DNA from 2 places in the Streptomyces sp. NPDC093984 genome. Region 1 is predicted to be linked to the other one. Evidence: riboswitches for the same ligand, from Rfam matches in the RefSeq annotation. Region 1 holds a riboswitch; the other holds the start of a gene.
The links. A riboswitch is a leader RNA that binds a small molecule or an ion and turns the genes downstream of it on or off. The one in region 1 is predicted to bind cyclic di-AMP.
Positions count from the first base shown of each region.

Region 2: linked by a shared signal. The riboswitch ahead of ACIRC0_RS08385 (transglycosylase SLT domain-containing protein) and the one ahead of ACIRC0_RS03060 (peptidoglycan DD-metalloendopeptidase family protein) in region 1 are both predicted to bind cyclic di-AMP.

Region 1 is NZ_JBIWIM010000001.1:644,910-652,493, forward strand. Features, by position in the region: gene ACIRC0_RS03045 (carboxymuconolactone decarboxylase family protein) at 1-145, shown strand, start outside; gene ACIRC0_RS03050 (SGNH/GDSL hydrolase family protein) at 648-1,433, opposite strand; gene ACIRC0_RS03055 (DUF6250 domain-containing protein) at 1,560-2,297, opposite strand; gene ACIRC0_RS03060 (peptidoglycan DD-metalloendopeptidase family protein) at 2,454-3,389, opposite strand; cyclic di-AMP (ydaO/yuaA leader) riboswitch at 3,394-3,550, opposite strand; gene ACIRC0_RS03065 (alpha-galactosidase) at 3,874-5,946, opposite strand; gene ACIRC0_RS03070 (tyrosine-protein phosphatase) at 6,135-6,932, shown strand; gene ACIRC0_RS03075 (DUF6126 family protein) at 6,954-7,064, opposite strand; gene ACIRC0_RS03080 (helix-turn-helix domain-containing protein) at 7,097-7,584, opposite strand, start outside.
Region 2 is NZ_JBIWIM010000002.1:127,478-135,061, forward strand. Features, by position in the region: gene ACIRC0_RS08375 (FAD-dependent oxidoreductase) at 1-921, shown strand, start outside; gene ACIRC0_RS08380 (HAD family hydrolase) at 1,192-2,004, shown strand; gene ACIRC0_RS08385 (transglycosylase SLT domain-containing protein) at 2,048-2,563, opposite strand; cyclic di-AMP (ydaO/yuaA leader) riboswitch at 2,568-2,732, opposite strand; gene ACIRC0_RS08390 (polyprenyl synthetase family protein) at 3,624-4,634, shown strand; gene ACIRC0_RS08395 (outer membrane lipoprotein carrier protein LolA) at 4,911-6,188, shown strand; gene ACIRC0_RS08400 (ABC transporter ATP-binding protein) at 6,230-7,228, shown strand; gene ACIRC0_RS08405 (ABC transporter permease) at 7,215-7,584, shown strand, end outside.

The DNA of each region.
Region 1 (7,584 bases):
CGCGTTCGTTGAGCTGACGGCGATGGTCGCGGTGGAGAACCTGCGCTCGCGCATCAACGCCGCGCTCGGACTGACGAGCCAGGGCTTCAAGGACTCCTGTGACCTGCCGCCCGTGGGGGAACGGCGGACGACCTCCGCGCGGTAGCGGTCACTCCCAGAGCATGGGGTTCCGGCCGGCTTCGGCGACCGCCGTGCCGGCCTTCCAGAGGAAGCGGGTGACTCCTTTGAGGCTTCGGTAGGCGGGTGTCCGACGGGCCGGACGAGCGGCCCCGGCCCTGCGGGTCCGCCGCGCTCGGCTCCTGGGCGAGCCCCGGGTCCTCGCCCGTGAACCGCGGCGGCGGGCGCCTCGACGTCGTCGACGGACAGCTCCGCAGTCGCCGCCGAGATCGTCGGCACGGGCTCCGACCGCGTGGACGCCCCGGTCTGGGCCATCGGCGGCAGGGCGCGGTCCGGGTGGCTGAGGGCTGCCGCCCCCAGCCACCGGCCCCGGGCTCCGCCCCCGGATCCACGCTTCGGCCTGAACGGCCTCCCCCCTCCCCCGAGCTCTTCGAGCAGGGGGACTCGCAGACCAGCTGAATGATGCCGTCCGGTGCAGCCGGTTCGGGCACATCAGCCCCTCCGGCGGTCGAGGAGTGGAGGCCCGGGCCTCACACCGCCTGCGCGATCCGCACCCTGATGTCGTCCGGCGACAGCGTCCCCTTGGCCACCACCCGGTCCCCCGACGACTCTCCGCGCAGCCGCCGTCCGATCCACGGCACCAGGTACTCGCGCGCCCAGTGGATGTCGTCGCGCCGTACCTCGAACGTGCCGCGCGGCGGCAGGGGCGGCCACGGCTGGTCCGGATCGGCCGGTACCTCCATGCCGAGAACCTGGCCCGCCCGCAGGGCGACGCGGGTGTGGCCCTCGGGCGAGAGGTGGAGACGGTCGTCGTCCCAGGCGCGCCGGTCCTGCACGGACTTGAGCGACCACAGGTCGAGGACCGGGCAGCCGTACCGGTCCGCGATCGCCCGCACATGGCCGTTGTAGGTGGCGATCTTTCCGCGCAGATGCTTGAGCACCGGCACGTCCCGTGTGTCGAACCCGGTGGTCACCATCACCGTGCCGACGGCGGACGTCAGGACCGCGACGGCCCGCTCGAACCGCTCGGCGACGTCGTCGGGGTCGGTGCCCGGCCGGATGATGTCGTTGCCGCCCGCGCAGAACGAGACCAGGTCCGGAGCCAGTTCGACGGCCTTCGGGACCTGGTCCTCGACGATCTGGTCGAGCAGTTTGCCGCGCACGGCGAGGTTCGTGTACCGGAAGTCGCCCTCGGGCCGCCGGTCGGCGAGGAGGACCGCGAACCGGTCGGCCCAGCCGACGAACTGCCCGTCGGGCCCCGGGTCGCCGACACCCTCGGTGAAGCTGTCCCCCACCGCCACGTACGACCCGATCACTGATCTGTTGTCATTCTTCGAATCGTCTGCCACATCGGTCCATGATTCACCTTGTGATGTGAGCTACGCGACCGTAGGAAAAGGTTGACGGATGGTGAGATAAACCACTCGCCGCATCTGCGCCGATCAGGAATAGGCCTCTGATCGGGGGTGTTGGGCGAGCCGCCGGACGCTGAACCCGGTGATCCGGAAGTGGCTCCAGACCGTCCGGAACGCGAAGTGCCCGCTTGTGTACGGCTCGGAGTCCACGTAGTCGAAGACGAGGCGGCCGTTGTTCCACCACTGGACCCGGCTGCCGTCGGACACGATCCGGACGTGGTTCGGCTCGCCCGCGACGAGCAGCGGCTGCGTGTAGTCGTGGACCAGCGGGCGGACGCCCGGCTCGCCCACGTAGCGGCGCATTCGTGTCGTGGTGTTGGAGTTGGCGCCGTAGCCCACGTAGTACGTCTTCAGGTAGTCGTACTCGGCCAGGGCGCCGCCCCGCGGGGTGGCGAACAGGTCGTCCGGGGAGCGGACGTCGACGGCGTTCCAGAAGTTGTTGAGGTCGGAGACACGGTCGTTCGCGCCGCCGGCCGAGACCGCGGTCGCCGTGTACCCGAGGACGTACGGCCCCTGGAGCCGCTGCCGGAACCAGACCGTGGCGCCGCTCGGTACGTCGATGTCGAGCACCCCGCGGTCGGCCGTGACCGTGCCGCCGTCCTGCAGTTCCACGGCCCACTGTCCGAGTCCGTGCCGGAAGTCGTCGTACGCGAGGAGTCGCCCCCGGCGGTGGCGGGGCGCGGCGTTCGCGGTCGCGGCCGGTGCGAGCGCGGCCAGGGCGGCACCGGAGGCGAGTGCTCCGAAGGCTCTGCGAGTGGTCGTCATGCGGTACGACTCCTTGGGTGGGCGCGGCGGCACATTCAGAAAGCGCTTGCTCCCGATCACTGTGGGCCGTGGTCGCACTCCTGTCGAGACCGCGTGAACGCCGGAGGCCGGACCCCCAACGGGGCCCGGCCTCGCGGAAAATCGCGGCGGGTGGCGTCAGCCGACGGTCACGCCGTGGGAGCGCAGGTAGGCCACCGGGTCGACGTCCGACCCGTAGTCGGGGGTCGTGCGGATCTCGAAGTGCAGATGCGGTCCGGTGACATTGCCGGTCGCGCCGGACCGGCCGACCTGCTGCCCCTCGGCGACGGTCTGGCCGGCGGCGACGGAGATGTGGGACAGGTGGGCGTACTGGGCGTAGCGGCCGTCGGCGAGCCTGATGACGACCTGGTTGCCGTACGCGCCGCCCCAGCCGGCGGCGACCACGGTGCCCGCGGCGACGGCCTGCACGCTGGTGCCGGTCGGGACGACGAAGTCCACTCCGGTGTGGTGGCCGCTGGACCACATGCCGCCCGCGACGTGGTAACCGGTGCCGAGGACGGCACCCGTGACGGGCAGGGTGAAACCGGCGGAGACCGTGGCGGTCCTGGCGGCCTTCCTCGTGACGGCCCTGGACGGCTTGGACTTTGCGGCCGGCGGGGTGGTCGTCCTCGTCGCGGCCCGGGCGCCGTCCAACGTCAGCTTCAGCCCCGGGTGGATGAGCGACGGGTCGGAGCCGACGGCCGAGCGGTTGTCCTCGTAGAGCCTGTGCCAACCGCCGTCGACGTGCTGTTCGCGGGCGATCTTCTCCAGCCAGTCGCCGGCCTCGACCGTGTAGGTCCTGCTGCCGGTCGCCCGGTCCGCACCCTGCTTCACGGTGACGGGAACCGCGGTGGCGGCCTTCTCGGCAGCGGTGGCAATCCCCTGGGAAGCGGTGGCGGTCTCCTGGGAGGCGGTGGCGGCCTTCTCGGCAACGGACGAGGCCGGGGTGGCGGCATGGGCTTCGGCCGCCCCGACCAGGGGCAGCGCGAGCGCGGCGCCGCCGGTTCCGGCGACGGCGAGGGAACGGGTGAAACGCCGGGGCTTGGGACGGCGGTGCTTACCCTTCGCGGGCATGGTGAATTCCTCTCCGGCGCCTGCGAGGTGAGCTGTCGGGTGCGGACTGGAGATGTCCGGCCGTGCTCACGCACGGCTTTACCCCTAGCCGTTCCGGAGACCGGAACAGGCATGGTTCCTGTGGGTCCCCCGCTCCTGCCGGGCATGGGTGTGTGTGCGGGCTCCGGGCGGCGGCAGGATTCGGCGTTCCGTCCGGATGGATGGGGAACGTAAGCGAACAGGACGCGCAGCGACAACTGTTCGCCTCCCGGCGCGCACCTTTCTCATGCTCCTCACCGCAAGCCCCCGGTGACGCTCCGTCGATCCGGCGGCTCGGGGCTTCACCATTTCCCTGGACAATCACCGAATTACATGCACATGGCAACAGCGGAGCGTCACGCCTATGACACTGCTCACGTGCCGGCTCTTCAGAAGCCCTTCATCCAGGCCGAGTTACAAGGAATCAGTCAATCCGGGCACGACGATTTCAAATTCAGACGCAGATTCAGATCCGGCGCAGCCGGATGACCGTCGCATCGAAGTCACCGCGCAGCGCGGGCCGCAGCCCATGATGCAGAAGGACCGCGCCCCGGTGCAGTTCGCCGGTTTCCCGGCATTCGTACGTCGCCGCCGGGTCCAGGCCGCGCAGCCGCAGCGGGGCGACCGGCTCGCCGTAGTGCTGTGCCTGGAGCCAGGCGAGGACGACGCTCTCGTCGCCGAGGACGTACTGCACCGCGCTCAACCCGCCCGCCGGCGGCCGCAGCCGGTACAGGTCACCGCGCTGGACCACGGGCCGGATCTCCTTGTAGAGGCCGACCCAGTCCCGCGCTTCGGCCAGCTCCTCCTCGGTCCACTGCGCGAGGTCGCCGCCGACACCGAGCACCCCGGCCATGGCGCTGACGAACCGGAAGCGCAGCGCGCTCACCCGCCCGTTGAGCATCGCGTTCGGACTGTCGGTGACCCAGGCGGCCATCACCCGGGCCGGATGGATCTGGCTGAAGCCGTGCTGGATGGCGAGTCGGTCGAGCGGGTCGGTGTTGTCGGAGGTCCACACCTGGTCCGTACGGCTCATGACGCCCAGGTCGACACGTCCGCCGCCGCCCGAGCAGGACTCGAAGGCGACATGGGGGTGCGCGGCCCGCAGCCGGTCCAGCAGGGCGTAGAAGGCGCGCACGTGGTCGACCCACAGTCGCTGCGGGTAGGGCTCGCCGGGCCAGCCGGCGTCGGTGAAGCAGCGGTTGAAGTCCCACTTCACATAGTCGATCGGGGCGCTGGAGAGCAGGGCGTCGAGCTGCTCCCAGAGGTACTCCTGGACGTCCTCGCGGGCGAGGTTGAGCACGAGCTGGTTGCGGAACTCCGTCCGCTTCCGCCCCGGCTGGTACTGCACCCAGTCGGGGTGGGCGCGGTAGAGGTCGCTGTCCGGGTTGACCATCTCGGGCTCGACCCAGATGCCGAACTGCATGCCGAGGGCGTGCACGTAGTCGGCGAGCGGTTTGATGCCGGAGGGGAAGCGGTCCGGGTTGGGCCGCCAGTCGCCGAGCCCGGCGCGGTCGCTGGTACGGGTGCCGAACCAGCCGTCGTCGACCACGAACAGCTCCACCCCTATGGCCGCCGCCCGCCGCGCCAGCGCCCCCTGCTGCTCCTCGGAGATGTCGAACTCGGTGGCCTCCCAGGAGTTGTAGAGCACGGGGCGGTCCCGGTCGGCGTCCGGGACGATGTGCGCGCGCTGGTAGGCGTGCCAGGCACGGCTCGCGCCGCCGTGGCCGCCGTCGCTCCACAGTCCCGCGAAGACGGGGGTGGTGTACGTCTCCCCCGGCGCGAGGAGCAGCAGACCCGAGTCGTCGTACCCGGCGCCGCCGGTGATCTGCACCCGGGCGTCCGGGAGCTGGGCGACGGCGATCCGCCAGGTGCCCGACCAGGCGAGCACGCAGCCGTAGACCTCGCCGCTCTCCTCGGTGGCGTCCGTGTCCAGCGCGACCCACGGCAGGTGCTGGTGACCGGTGTGGCCGCGGCGGCTGCCGATGACCTTCTCGCCGTGGGTGAGGTCGGACCGCACCAGCCGGGACTCGGCCGCCCAGCGCCCGTGCAGGTGGGAGAGGCGCCAGCCCTCGCGCTCGGGCAGGGTCCAGGTGGCGGAGTCGGCGCGGAGGAGTTCGGCGGGGGCGGGGCCGTCGTTGGCGAGGGTCACCCAGCGCTCTACGACATCGCCGCGCATCCGGTAGTGGAGGATGATCAGGAGTCCGGCGTCGGTGAAGCGCAGCCGCAGTTCGTCGCCGTCGGCCTCGTACGCCTCGAACGCCCACTCCGTGCCGCGGCGCTCCTCGGTGCGCACGGACAGGGCGGGGCGCACGAAACGGGGGCCGCCCTCGACCGGGTACTCCTCGCGGCCGTCGAGCGGGGACTCGAAGGGCCGGTACGGCGGTGCCGGCAGGGCCGCGAGCGCCTCGGCGTCGGCGAGGGCGATCCGCGGGCCCCAGTGCAGGTGCAGCAGCGTGTCGTCCTCGGCGAGCCGCAGGGCGTAGCTGCTCGTGGGCCCTGACAGCAGCCAGGTGCGGCCGTCCGCGGCGATCTCCAGCATCACATGCCCCCACAGATTCGAACAGGTGCGATCAGGCCTCAACATCATCGGGTGTGAGGTGCCTCGGGGGCAACGCCTGTCCGTCACGCGGGCGCCTGCCGGGGACGATCGCCTGATCACACGGTGCCGTATCGTCGAGGCGCGGCCCGCCGGCGAACAGCGCCGGCGGACGGATGGGAGGAGCCCTCGTGACGCAGCAGGTCCCGTCTACCGAGCCCGAGCTGACCGGCGTACGCAACTTCCGCGACGTGGGTGGCCTGCCGACCGTGGACGGGCGGCGGGTGCGGCGCGGAGTGCTCTTCCGCAGCGGCCACCTCGCGCACGCGACGGAGCGGGACGCGGCATTCCTCACCTCACTGGGCCTGCACACGATCTTCGACTTCCGCAACGCGGCGGACAAGAAGCTGGAGGGCCCGGACGTCGAGCTGCCCGGCGTGCGGAACGTCAACCTGCCGCTGACCGACCCGGCGCACGGCGCCGAGTTCTGGAAGATGGTCCGCGACGGCGACCTGGAGCAGCTGCGCGCGCTGCTCGCCGACGGCAAGGCGGAGAACAGGATGATCCTGTCGTACCGCACGATCATCAAGGAGCGCACGGCCGAGCACTCCCAGGTGCTGCACGCGCTGGCCGAGGACAGCGTCCCCGCGCTGATGCACTGTGCCGCGGGCAAGGACCGCGCGGGGCTCTCGATCGCGGTGACGCTCCTCGCCCTCGGGGTCGAGCGTGAGGCGATCGTCGCGGACTACCTGGAGTCGAACGCGAAGCACCGCCGCTACAAGGTGCGCCGCAACGGCTCGTCGCCCGACGCGTACTCCCCCGAGGTGATGGAGCTGCTCAGCCCCCTCTTCGACGCGCGCGCCGAGTATCTCGCGGCGGCGCTGGAGACCGTCGAGGAGACCTGGGGCGGTGTCGACACCTACCTGGAGAAGGGGCTGCGGATCACGCCCGCGGTGCGGGAGCGGCTGCGCGACCGGCTGCTGGACTGAAGTGCGGTCCGGGGTGGGCGCTCACTTCGCGCCCAGCTCGAACAGCAGGTAGACGAAGGCGGCGAACAGGTGGCCGACCGCGATGTAGACGATCAGCCGCACCCACAGTGCGCGCGGGAACTTCTCCTCCATCACCTTGCGGGGGCGGGATTCCGGTTGCTCGGTCATGGCATCTCTCCAGGGGTGGGGCCGAGGCAGAGCGCGGCGGTCGGGCTCTGCAGCAGGGTGTGGACGAAGAGCAGCTCGGTGCCGTCGTGGTCGGCGGCGGCGAGACGGTGCGGGGTCAGCGAGTCGAAGTGCGCGCTGTCGCCCGGCGCGAGTACGTGGGTGGAGTCGCCGAGGCGCAGCCGCAGCCGCCCCTTGAGGACGTACAGCCATTCCTCGCCCGGGTGGACGCGCACGATGTCGCCCTGGGTGCCGTAAGGGATGTGCACCCGCAGGGCCTGCATACCGCGTCCGGACCCGCCCGCCTGCCAGTACGCCCAGCCGCCCGCCCGGGTCGGCTCCATGTCGGCGGCGCGCACGACGGCGTCCCGGTCGGCGACGTTCTCGCCGAGCAGTTCGGAGACGGTCGTACCGTAGATACGGGCGAGCGCAAGCAGCATGGGCAGGGACGGCTGCCGCCGGCCGGTCTCCAGCCGGGACAGGTGCG
Region 2 (7,584 bases), on a different contig from region 1:
GAGTGGTTCCAGCAGAAGCTGGTGCCCGAACTGGAGCGGGTCCGGGTGGTCTCCGTGGACCGCCGCAAGGGCGGTGGCTTCGATCTCAAGCTGGACTCGGGCGAGTTGTTCACCGCTCGGGCGGTCGTGGTGGCGACCGGCCTGTCGGGCCTCGCCCACCTCCCGCCGGAGCTGGCCGCCGCGGCAGCCGACGGCCCCACGCCCACCGGCCCGGTCTCGCACAGCTCCCAGCACCATGACCTCAGCAGGTTCTCCGGCAAGGAGCTGCTGGTCGTCGGCGCCGGCCAGTCCGCGCTGGAGACGGCGGCGCTGGCGGCCGAGGCGGGCGCACGGGTGCGCGTGGTGGCGCGCGGGAGCGGCAAGGTCGCCTTCGGCGCTCCCCCGTGGGACCAGCCGAAGCTGCGCCCCGAGTCGCCCTTCGGCCGTGCCTGGTCCCTGTGGGCGCTCAGCTACTACCCCCACCCGTACCGCTTCCTGCCCACCCAGACCCGCCACTACCTGGTGCGTCGCGTCCTCGGCCCGCTCGGCGCGTGGTGGCTGCGCGACCGCTTCCAGGAGAACGTGCAGGTGCGTGAGGTCGAAGGGATCATCCGTGCGTCCGTGGCGGACGGCAGCCCGGCCCTGACGGTCCGGACCCACACGGGCCGCACGGAGAAGATGACCGCGGACCACGTCATCGCCGCGACCGGCTACCGCGTGGACATCTCCGCGATGGACTTCCTGGGCCACGAACTGCGCACACGGCTGGCGGTGAGCCGGGGCGCCCCGAAGCTCGGCGCGGGCTATGTGTCCTCGGTCCCGGGCCTGTACTTCACGGGCCTGCCGGCGGCGGCCTCGTACGGGCCGGTGATGCGATTCGTCTGCGGCACGGAGTTCGCGTCGCCGCGCCTGGCGAAGCACCTGGCGACGGCTCACGGCTGACACCGGCCGGCCACCGGAGCACCCCGTGGCCCTTCCCCTCGGAAGGGTCACGGTTGTGGAGTCGGATGCCGACCGGTTCTCGGCAGGAGGGCCGGAGATCGGCCGGCGGTCGACAGACGCCCGGAGGTCGGCCGGTTATCGGCAGGGGGCCCGGAGGCCGGCCGTGGGTCAGTCGTGGGTCAGCCGTGGGTCGGCCGGTTCACGACTGGTGGCCGGACGTCAGTTGGTTCGCGGTGAATGGCGGGGGTGTTCCATCCGTATTCTCTGATCATGGCCGCACCCCTCGCATATTCACTCATCGCCACTGACCTGGACGGGACGCTGCTGCGCGGTGACGACACGCTCTCCGACCGGTCCAGGGACGCGCTGGCGCGGGCCGCCGCGGCCGGCGTGCAGCACCTCGTGGTGACGGGGCGTCCGGCCCCCAGGGTGCGGCCGCTGCTCGACGACCTGGGCGGCAGGGGGCTCGCGGTGTGCGGACAGGGCGCGCAGGTGTACGACGCCGGCGCGGACCGGCTGCTGTTCTCCGTCACCCTGGACCGGGAGTTGGCCGAGACCGCGCTCGGCAAGATCGAGGCCGAGGTGGGGCAGGTGTACGCGGCCGTCGACCAGGACGGCGTGGACGGGCTCACGCTCATCGAACCCGGCTACCGGATGCCGCACCCCACGCTGCCCGCGGTGCGGGTCCAGCGGCGCGACGACCTGTGGTGCGCGCCCATCAGCAAGGTGCTGCTGCGCCATCACACCCTGACCGACGACGAGTTGGCGACGGCGGCGCGCAGCGCGGTCGGTTCGCTGGCGACGGTCACCATGTCCGGGCCCGGCACGGTCGAACTCCAGCCGTGCGGCATCACCAAGGCGACGGGGCTCGCGCTCGCCGCCGAGTATCTGGGCCTCGGGCCGTCCCGGACCATCGCGTTCGGTGACATGCCGAACGACATCCCGATGTTCGACTGGGCCGCGCACGGCGTCGCCATGGCGAACGCACACCCCGAACTCAAGGCGGTCGCCGACGAGATCACGAAATCGAACGAGGACGACGGCATCGCCGTCGTCCTCGAACGACTCTTCAGGGGCCGCTAGACCTCGGCTTCAGCCTCAGCCCCGGTACGCGCGGCGCACAGCGTCAGTACGCGCCGTGGACGTTGTCGATGGAGCCGTACCGGTGGGCGGCGTAGTTGCACGCGGCCGTGATGTTCGCCACCGGGTCGTAGATGTTCCAGGACGTGCCCGGCACGTGGTACGCGCGGAAGGTCGGGTCGATGACCTGGAGGAGGCCCTTGGACGGGATGCCCATCCGGGCGTTGGAGTCCCAGAGGTTGATGGCGGACGGGTTGCCCGACGACTCGCGCATCACGTTGCGGTAGATGCCGTAGTAGGAGCCGGGGATCCTGTGCTGCCGCATGACGACCAGCGACTGACGGATCCAGCTGTCGAGGTTTCCGGCGCGCGTCGTCACGGTCTTGGCGGCGGCGGTCGTGGTCGTCGCGGAGGTGGGGGTCGCGGCGGAAGCGCTGGTCGCTCCCAGGACCGGAAGGGCCAGAACGGCGGCACCCGTCCCCGCGACAGCGAGGGCACGGGTGAGGCGCGCGGCCTTGGAGCGGCGGTCCCGACGGCGTGCGGGCAGGGCGAAAGCGGGCATGTCGTAGTCCTCTCCGGCGCCTGCGAGGTGAGCTGTCGGGTTCGGGCTGGGAGGTGCCCGGCCGTGTCCTCGGTGTCGAGGCATCGGCTTCACCCCAAGCCGTTCCGGCGCTGTGTCCGGTCCGGCGACTTACCTGGGTCCCCCGCTCCTGCCGTGGTGGTCAATGGATCGCGGGCGGCGGCAGGATTCGGCGTTCCGCTCGGATCGATTGGGAAGGTATGCGAGAGCACATGTCGGGAACAAGCCTGGAAGTCACACTGCGAGGTAAATGACCATGAAATGCGGGAATAAGGGATGTGATCCATTTTGTTGAACAGAGTTCAACTTGGCATAAGCAAAGGGGAAGTTGAGATTCCGCATGCTCCGCACCGCCTTCCGGCGGCGTGAGCTAACTCACTCGCGCTTTCCTTGATCGCCACCCGTAATTCAGGGCCCTGGGGCGGCAATTCGGACAAAAGGTTCGGCGTCCGTCTTCGATGGCGGTATTTATGGGGGCGAATTGCGGCAATTCGGACATCGTTCGGGTCTACGGGAACTCTCCATCTCCGGATCCGAAGGCGTGACCGACGTCACTCGTCATGCCATCTCGTCACGCCCTGCGGATCTGTACGCGCGCGTGCCTCGGGTTCCGCGCGCCCCCGTCAGGACCGGGTGTGCGCCCGGCCGGGTGATGGTGCCGGGCGGGGCGGCCGGGGGCCGCGTGACCCTGCGGAGGCCTTGGGGGTGCCGGGCTGCTCCGGAGGCGGGATGCGAGGGGGCGTTTCAGGGGACCGGTGCGCGTCGCCGGCCACCGGGAGGGGCAGCTTTCCGCTATGTCGCTCCAAACCCGCTCGTATCACCTGATCAAGAACATGCCTCTCGTGATCCGATACGGCCCGGCCTGGAACAGCGGGCACTCGTGGTGATCGAAACCCGACCGGATACGCTGACTTGAGTGATGGCGGCGACAGATCGACAAACTCGGTGAGCCGAGTCGTCCAGGCGACGCCATCGATCAAGTGACCGACCTCGATACCGACCGTGTGATCGTCAGCAGACGTCAGCAGACAGGAGACCTCACGTGACCGTCGTCGGGCCGTTCGGGCTGAGCGTGCGGGACCAGGCTCTGGAAGCCGATGTCCAGGCCGGATTGGCCGCTGTCGAGGAAGGGCTGCTCGACGCCACGAAGAGCGAGGTGCCCTTCATCACCGAGGCCGCGCAGCATCTCGTACGCGCGGGCGGGAAGCGGTTCCGGCCGCTGCTCGTCATGCTCGCGGCGCAGTTCGGTGACCCGTACGCGCCGGGGGTCGTCCCCTCGGCCGTGGTCGTGGAGCTCACCCACCTCGCCACGCTGTACCACGACGACGTGATGGACGAGGCCGATGTGCGGCGCGGGGTGGCCAGCGCGAACAGCCGCTGGGGCAACTCGGTGGCGGTCCTCACCGGCGACTTCCTGTTCGCCCGCGCGTCCCACATCCTGGCCGACCTCGGCCCGGAGGCGGTCCGCATCCAGGCGGAGGCGTTCGAGCGGCTCGTCACCGGCCAGATCCTGGAGACGGCGGGCCCGCGGGACGGCCGTGACCCGGTGGAGCACTACCTCGACGTCCTCGCCGGCAAGACGGGCTCCCTGGTGGCGGTGGCGTGCCGCTTCGGCGCGATGATGTCGGGCGCCGACGAGACGGTCGTGGACGTGCTGACGCAGTACGGCGAGCGTCTCGGCGTGGCGTTCCAGCTGGCCGACGACGTCCTGGACATCGCCTCCGACTCCCACGAGTCCGGCAAGACACCGGGGACGGACCTGCGCGAGGGCATCGCGACCCTCCCGGTCCTGCGCCTGCGCGAGCGGGCCCAGCGGCACGGGCTGCCGGAGGACGTCGCCCTGTGCGAGCTGCTGGAATCCGACCTCACGGACGACGCCCGCCACGCCGACGCCCTCGCCCGCCTCCGGGTCCACCCGGCCCTCGAGCAGGCCCGACGCGACGCGGTCCGCTACGCGGAGGACGCCCGTTCGGCTCTGGCCCCGCTGCCGGACTGCGGCGCGAAGGCGGCCCTGACGGACATGTGCGACGCGGTGGTGCACCGGGCGGGGTGACGCGCCAGGCGTCCCCCTGAGCCCCGCGCCCGGCGTGTGCCACGTCACACGTCCTTCGGCGCGCCCTGCCGACCCCTACGGGTGGGGCGCCGTGTCCCGCCCGTCATGTCATACCCCAGAAGTACGCGGAGTTGGCCCCGCGGTCTGACGCTTCCCTCCCGGTGATTTGGTCATATGGAGAGGACCACCTCACAGGAGTCCGGGGGAGAATGGCGGCGCAGGGGTGGACGAGTGCACGGACAGCAGGCCGCCGCCGACTACGGAGGTAAGGCACACATGGCACCGTACGAATCCGACGACAGCACACCCGCCGGGGAGGTCGAGGACGTACGCGACGGGCGGCGCAGGGCCGCGCGGTACGTCGTCCCGGTCACGGTCGTGGGCGTGGCGGCGGCGACGATCGGGCTCGTCCCGGCGTTCGCCGGTTCCGGGGATCCCGACCTGCCGAAGATCAGCGCGCAGCAGCTCATCGAGAAGATCGCCAAGTCGGACGTCCAGCAGATGTCCGGCACGGTGACGATCAGCACGGACCTGGGCCTGCCCAACCTGGGCGGCCTCGAGGACAGCCTGGCCTCGGGCGCGCTCTCCCAGGGGGGCGGGCAGGGCAAGGGCGACTCGGCCGCCGACCCTAGCTCCAAGCTGCTGGAGCTGGCCTCCGGCACCCACACCGTGCGGGTCGCCGCCGACGGCCAGGACAAGCAGAAGCTCTCGCTGATCGAGAAGGCCGCCGAGTACAGCGTCATCCGCAACGGCGACCAGGTGTGGGCGTACGACAGCGCATCCAACCAGGCGTACCACGCGACCGGCGCGGGCGAGCACAAGAGCGGCGAGGCAGCGCCGAAGGACGTGCCCGCCACGCCCAGGGACTTCGCCGATCATGCACTGAAGGCGGCCGACAAGACGACCTCCGTGACGGTAGACGGCACAGCCCAGGTCGCGGGCCGGGACGCCTACAAGCTGCTCGTCCGGCCGAAGCAGTCGGGCACGACGGTCGGCGCGATCAGCATCGCGGTGGACGCGAAGACCGGGCTGCCGCTGAAGTTCACGCTGACCCCGGCGAAGGGCGGCGCGGCGGTGCTGGACGTGGGCTTCACCCAGGTCTCCTTCGCCAAGCCGGCCGCGTCGACGTTCGACTTCACGCCGCCCAGGGGCACGAAGGTCACCCAGGGTGACGACCTGAAGGCCGGGAAGGCGGGCGAGGCCGGAGAGGCCGGGAAGGCAGGCGAGGTCGGGAAGGCCGGGCGCGAGGCACAGCGTGAGGACACGGGCACAACGCCCTGGGGCGGCGCGTCGAAGACCCTCGGCGAGGGCTGGAACGCCATCTACGTGTTCGACACCGGCAGCAAGGGCGGGGTGCCGTCCGGATCGCCGTCCGAGGACGGCGCGGCCTCCGGCTTCCTGAACTCGCTCGGCGACCACGTCACCGGCAAGTTCGGCTCGGGCACGGTCTTCTCCACCCGCCTGGTCAACGCCCTGATCACGGACGACGGCAAGGTGTACGCGGGCGCGGTCACCAAGGACGCGCTGCTGAAGGCGGCGAACGCGGGGAAGTGACCCACCGTACGGCGTACGGACGAAGGGGAGCAGAAGAGCCCATGGAGGAACTGCCCGCCGCGGAAGCGCAGTCGAAGGACTCGGCGGCGAGGGCGGCGAGTGACCTGGATGCCCCGGTCATCGCCACCCGCGCCCTCACCAAGCGCTACCGCGGCGGGCAGCTCGCCGTGGACGGGCTCGATCTGACCGTCCCGGCGGGCAGCGTCTTCGGCTTCCTCGGGCCGAACGGCTCCGGCAAGACCACCACCATCCGCATGCTGATGGGCCTGATCGAGCCCACCTCGGGCTCGGCACGCGTGCTGGGGCAGCCCATGCCCCGGGCCACGCGCGCCGTGCTCCCGCACGTCGGCGCCCTCATCGAGGGCCCGGCGCTCTACGGCTTCCTCTCCGGCCGGGACAACCTCCTGCGCTACGACGCCGCCGACCCCACCGCCGACCCGCGCACCCGGCGGACCCGCGTCGCGGCCGCCCTCGACCGGGTCGGCCTCACGGCGGCCGCGGGCAAGAAGGCGAAGGCGTACTCCCTGGGGATGAAGCAGCGCCTCGGTCTCGCGGCCGCCCTGCTCCAGCCCCGCAGGCTCCTCGTCCTGGACGAGCCGACCAACGGCCTCGACCCGCAGGGCATGCGGGAGATCCGTGCCCTGGTCAGGGAACTGGCCTCCGACGGCACGACCGTCTTCCTCTCCTCCCACCTGCTCGACGAGATCGAGCAGGTCTGCACGCACGCGGCGGTGATGGCGCAGGGCCGGCTGATCGCGCAGGGCCCGGTGGGAGACCTGGTGGCCGGGGCGCGCGGACGCCTCGTCGTGACCACCCCGGACGTCACCGACGCGGCACGCGTCCTGAAGGAACAGGGTGTGGCCGATGTGGTGGTGGAGGAGAACCGGGTGACGGCCGAGCCTGAGGACCGGGAACTTTCCGATGTGAACGCCGCGTTGGTCGCGGCGGGAGTCCGCGTACGCGGCTTCGGCGTCGAACGTGCCTCCCTGGAGGACGCGTTCGTGGCGCTGACCGGGGAGGGGTTCGATGTCGCAGGCTGAGGCGGCCGTCGTGCCGCGCCGGACGAGCCCGCTGTGGACCTTCGGGCTGCTGCGCAGCGAGCTGGTGACCACGTTCCGGCGCTGGCGCACGCTCGCCCTGCTGGCCGTGCTCGCCGCCGTGCCGATCCTGGTCGGGATCGCCGTGAAGCTCGAGACGAGCGACGGGTCCGGCGGTCGGGGCGGGGGCGGCGGCCCGGCGTTCATCACGCAGATCACCAACAACGGCCTGTTCCTGGTGTTCACCGCGCTCGCCGCGACGCTCCCGTTCTTCTTGCCGATGGCGATCGGTGTCGTCGCGGGCGACGCGATCGCGGGCGAGGCGAGCTCCGGCACCCTGCGCTACCTGCTGGTCGCCC